One region of the Streptomyces sp. NPDC006463 genome, then DNA from elsewhere that is predicted to be linked to it. Evidence: riboswitches for the same ligand, from Rfam matches in the RefSeq annotation. Region 1 holds a riboswitch; the other holds the start of a gene.
The links. Region 1 has a riboswitch for glycine ahead of gcvP (aminomethyl-transferring glycine dehydrogenase). Riboswitches for the same ligand answer to the same signal wherever they lie in the genome.
Positions count from the first base shown of each region.

Region 1 (2,388 bases):
GGGTGTGGCGGCCTCCACGGCCATGGAGCACGTGGAGCCGTCCGGGGAGCCGGAGCCCGCCCCTGAGCGGCGCTGGGCGGCCGGGAGCGACGTACTGCACGCGGTGTACGGGCCCGGGTGGGTGCAGGGCAGCGGGGTCGGGCGGGTGACCGTACGGTTCGAGCGGCCGGGATCGCAGCCCGGCCGGGTGCGGACCTTCCGGGTGGACGACCCCGAGCTGGAGCCGTCCGATCCGCTGCCGCTGGTGGGGGAGGGGCCGGCGGACGAGGACGTCTAGGCCCCGTCCGGGGCCAGGGACGATGTGGCGGGGCCGGGCGGGGCCGGGCGGAGCCGGGCGGGGACTAGCCTTCGTCGCCCGCCAGGCGGCCGAAGTCGCGCTGGAAGTCCGTGGGCAGGGTCACGTCCAGGCCGTAGTGGTGGTAGAGCTGGAGCTCCTGCTCCGGGGAGAGGTGGCGGCCGACACCGAAATCGGGGGCGTCCTTGATCAGGGAGCGGTCGAAAGGCACCCGCAGGGCGTCGCCCACCAGCTCGCTGGGCTCCAGCGGGACGAAGGCGTCCCGACTGAACAGACCCGTCCGTACGGCGGCCCATTCCGGGACGCCCGTGGCATCGTCGAGGTAGACCTCGTCAATGGTGCCGATCTTGGTGCCGTTGCGGTCGAACGCCTTGCGGCCGATCAGGCTGCGCGGATCGATGTCGGTCTGCACGGTCCCTCCAAATGGTCGCAACTCCTCCGTAATGACTACAGAAGTGCATTTCGGGAGCTGAGGCCACTCGGGGAGTGTCCGGATCCTCGCTGGTAGGCTGGGTGATGGCTGTCGACCCTGTGCGGGAGAGTCCTCCGAGTGATCTTGACGGAGGCGCCGAAGGAGCAAATCCTCCCCGGAATCTCTCAGGCATACGTACCGCACGGACGAGGCCACTCTGGAAAGCAGGGGCAGGTACCGGGCGTGCAGTGCCGGTTCCGTTCCTCACCGACGGTGAAAGCCGGTTCTATCGAGCGACCCTCGAGCGGCCGGTGAAACTCTCAGGTTGAGATGACAGAGGGGGAGGCCGTCCGGGTGCCCGCGCCGTGGTGCCCCTCGCAGGTCATACGACCAGGAGGCCTCCGTACATGACCGCCAACCGCATTCCGCTCTCCCAGCTGGAGCGAGGCATCCCCTTCGAGCAGCGCCACATCGGCCCGGATGCCGAGGCGCAGGCGAAGATGCTCGCCCAGGTGGGCTACGGCTCCCTGGACGAACTGACCGCCGCCGCGGTGCCGGATGTCATCAAGACCGCCGAAGCGCTGAACCTTCCCGAGGCGCGGACCGAGGCCGAGGTGCTGGCCGAGCTGCGCTCGCTCGCCGACCGCAACCAGGTCCTCTCCTCGATGATCGGTCTCGGCTACTACGGGACCTTCACGCCGCCGGTGATCCTGCGCAACGTCATGGAGAACCCGGCCTGGTACACGGCGTACACGCCGTACCAGCCCGAGATCTCGCAGGGCCGCCTCGAAGCGCTGCTGAACTTCCAGACCGTGGTCGCCGACCTCACCGGGCTGCCGACCTCGGGTGCCTCGCTGCTCGACGAGGGCACCGCGGCCGCCGAGGCCATGTCCCTCGCGCGCCGGGTGGGCAAGGTCAAGAACGGCGTCTTCCTGATCGACGCCGACGCGCTGCCGCAGACCATCGCCGTGATCGAGACCCGCGCCGAGCCCACGGGCGTCGAGGTCGTCGTCGCCGACCTGTCGGACGGCATCCCGGCCGAGATCGCCGAGCGCGGCGTCTTCGGCGTGCTCCTCCAGTACCCGGGCGCCTCCGGTGCCGTACGGGACATCAAGCCGCTCATCGACCAGGCGCACGAGCTCGGTGCCATCGTCACCGTCTCGGCCGACCTGCTCGCCCTGACCCTGCTGACCTCGCCGGGCGAGCTCGGCGCGGACATCGCCGTCGGCACCACGCAGCGCTTCGGTGTCCCGATGGGCTTCGGCGGACCGCACGCCGGTTACATGGCCGTCCAGGCCAAGCACGCCCGCTCGCTGCCCGGCCGCCTCGTCGGCGTCTCCGTGGACGCGGACGGCAACAAGGCGTACCGGCTGGCCCTGCAGACCCGCGAGCAGCACATCCGCCGCGAGAAGGCCACCAGCAACATCTGCACCGCGCAGGTGCTGCTCGCCGTCATGGCCGCCATGTACGCCGTCTACCACGGCCCGGACGGCCTGCGGACGATCGCCCGCCGGACCCACCGCTACGCGGCGCTGCTCGCCGCAGGTCTGCAGGCCGGTGGCGTCGAGATCGTGCACGGCGCCTACTTCGACACCATCACGGCCCGTGTCCCGGGCCGCGCGGCCGAGGTCGTCGCCGCGGCCCGCCAGGGGGGCGTCAACCTCTACCAGGCCGACGCCGA
Region 1 covers NZ_JBIAHP010000003.1:10,047-12,434, forward strand. Annotated here, with positions in the region: gene ACFYOB_RS07040 (DNA polymerase IV) at 1-277, shown strand, start outside; gene ACFYOB_RS07045 (PRC-barrel domain-containing protein) at 342-707, opposite strand; glycine riboswitch at 820-918, shown strand; gene gcvP (aminomethyl-transferring glycine dehydrogenase) at 1,115-2,388, shown strand, end outside.

Region 2 (2,388 bases), on a different contig from region 1:
AGGAGGGTCGCCGAGGCGCAGCCCGCGGGCGGGTGGCCGGCCTCCGCGGCGCGCAGCAGGCGGGTAACCGCGCCCCGGTGGCGGGCGAAGGCGTACGCCGACACCCGGCGCCCCCGCGCCGCCTGCCCTGCCAGGGCCTCCGCGGGGCTGCTGTCCAGCAGGAGCAGGTGCAGCGCCCGTCCCCGGCGGCGGGCGACCGCCGCGAGCAGGCCCCGTACCCAGCTCTGCGTGCCGCAGTCGTGGACGATCATCGAGGTCCCGGAGCGGAGGGTCCGCCACAGGCCCCAGTAGTGGGCGCCGCGCACCAGCGGCCGGTAGACCGCGTACGGCAGCGTCCGCGGCATCCGCCGCTCCCAGCGCTCCCGGGTGTCCTGGGAGTCGATGGCCCCGCCCCCGGCCGCCGCGCGCTTGATCAGCGTGCTCTTGCCGCCGCCGGGCAGGCCGGACACCACGACGATGTCGCCCGCCGCGAAGGCGAGGGCCTGCGGGCCGCCCGCTCCCGGGCCGCGGAGGTCCCGGACGGGGCCGGCCGGCCCGCTCCGCACGCGCGCACCGGGCTGCGCGGGCACCGCGTCCACGGTCGCCGCGGCCGCCACACCTACGAATCTCCGCACAGTGATCGCCTCCCCCGAATCGGGTCACCAGGACCCTTGCCCACTGAGTGTAAAGAGACGGTAATCCGGCGGCCCCGGTTCCGGTCCGGCCGTCCCAGCGCCGCACGAACTTTCGGGGCCCCACCCCCGATCACGGCGGTGGCGTGCAATGATGTGCGCCATCTGGACCAACTGCATACCGGCCGCTTGAATCCGCGCGGGAGAGTCCCGGCACGCCGCAAGGCCGTGCGCGGGCGCCGAAGGAGCAAGAACCTCCCTTGAATCTCTCAGGCCCCGTACCGCGTGGATGAGGCAGATCTGAAAAGCGAGCTGTCCGACAGCTCCACCCAAGGTGCAAGCCGAAGATCCGGGCAACCAGGAACTCTCGGCGAACCTCTCAGGTTCCGATGACAGATGGGGAGGACCCTCCTCGTCATGTCATGCCCTGGGACTCGGGAGCCACACCCATGAGCACTGCCCCCCGTCTGACCGCCCTCGATGCGCTGCACCGTTCCCTCGGTGCGACCATGACCGACTTCGCGGGCTGGGACATGCCGCTGCGGTACGCGAGCGAGCGCGACGAGCACAACGCCGTACGCACCAAGGCCGGTCTCTTCGACCTGTCCCACATGGGCGAGATCACCCTGACCGGCCCGGAGGCCGTCAAGGCCCTGGACTACGCGCTGGTCGGCAACATCTCCACGGTCGGCGTCGGCCGCGCCCGCTACACGCACATCTGCCAGGAGGACGGCGGGATCGTCGACGACCTGATCGTCTACCGCCTCGGCGAGACCGAGTACATGGTCGTCGCCAACGCCTCCAACGCCCAGGTCGTCCTCGACGCCCTGACCGAGCGCGCCGCCGGCTTCGACACCGAGGTCCGCGACGACCGCGACGCCTACGCGCTGATCGCGGTGCAGGGCCCGGAGTCCCCCGGCATCCTGGCGTCCCTCACCGACGCCGACCTGGACGGGCTCAAGTACTACGCAGGACTGCCGGGCACGGTGGCCGGGGTTCCGGCGCTGATCGCGCGTACGGGCTACACCGGCGAGGACGGCTTCGAGCTGTTCGTCGCCCCCGAGCACGCCGTGGAGCTGTGGCAGGCGCTGACCAAGGCGGGCGAGGGCGTCGGCCTGGTCCCGGCCGGGCTGTCCTGCCGCGACACCCTGCGCCTGGAGGCGGGCATGCCGCTGTACGGGCACGAGCTGACCACCTCCCTCACCCCCTTCGACGCGGGGCTGGGCCGGGTCGTGAAGTTCGAGAAGGAGGGGGACTTCGTCGGCCGCGCCGCACTGGAGGCCGCCGCCGAGCGCGCCGCCACGAACCCGCCGCGCAAGCTGGTCGGCCTGATCGCCGAGGGCCGCCGCGTGCCGCGCGCCGGTTTCCCGGTCGTGGCCGACGGACAGGTCATCGGCGAGGTCACCTCCGGCGCCCCGTCCCCGACGCTCGGCAAGCCGATCGCGATGGCGTACGTGGACGCGGCGCACGCCGCGCCCGGCACCTCCGGCGTCGGCGTCGACATTCGCGGTACGCATGAGCCGTACGAGGTCGTGGCCCTGCCCTTCTACAAGCGGCAGAAGTAACACTTCGCACGACCCGGCGCGCAGGCAGTCGTACGGACATCCGTACGGCGCCGTCTCAGTACCCAAGACCACAGTTCGTATCCACTCCCCCGCATCCAGGAGAATCAGGTCATGAGCACCCCCCAGCAGCTGCGTTACACCAAGGAGCACGAGTGGCTGTCGGACGCCGTTGACGGCGTTTCGACGGTCGGCATCACCGAGTTCGCGGCCAA
Region 2 covers NZ_JBIAHP010000021.1:76,214-78,601, reverse strand. Annotated here, with positions in the region: gene ACFYOB_RS31055 (AAA family ATPase) at 1-620, opposite strand, end outside; glycine riboswitch at 802-905, shown strand; gene gcvT (glycine cleavage system aminomethyltransferase GcvT) at 1,061-2,176, shown strand; gene gcvH (glycine cleavage system protein GcvH) at 2,288-2,388, shown strand, end outside.
Region 2: another riboswitch for glycine. It lies ahead of gcvT (glycine cleavage system aminomethyltransferase GcvT); the one in region 1 lies ahead of gcvP (aminomethyl-transferring glycine dehydrogenase).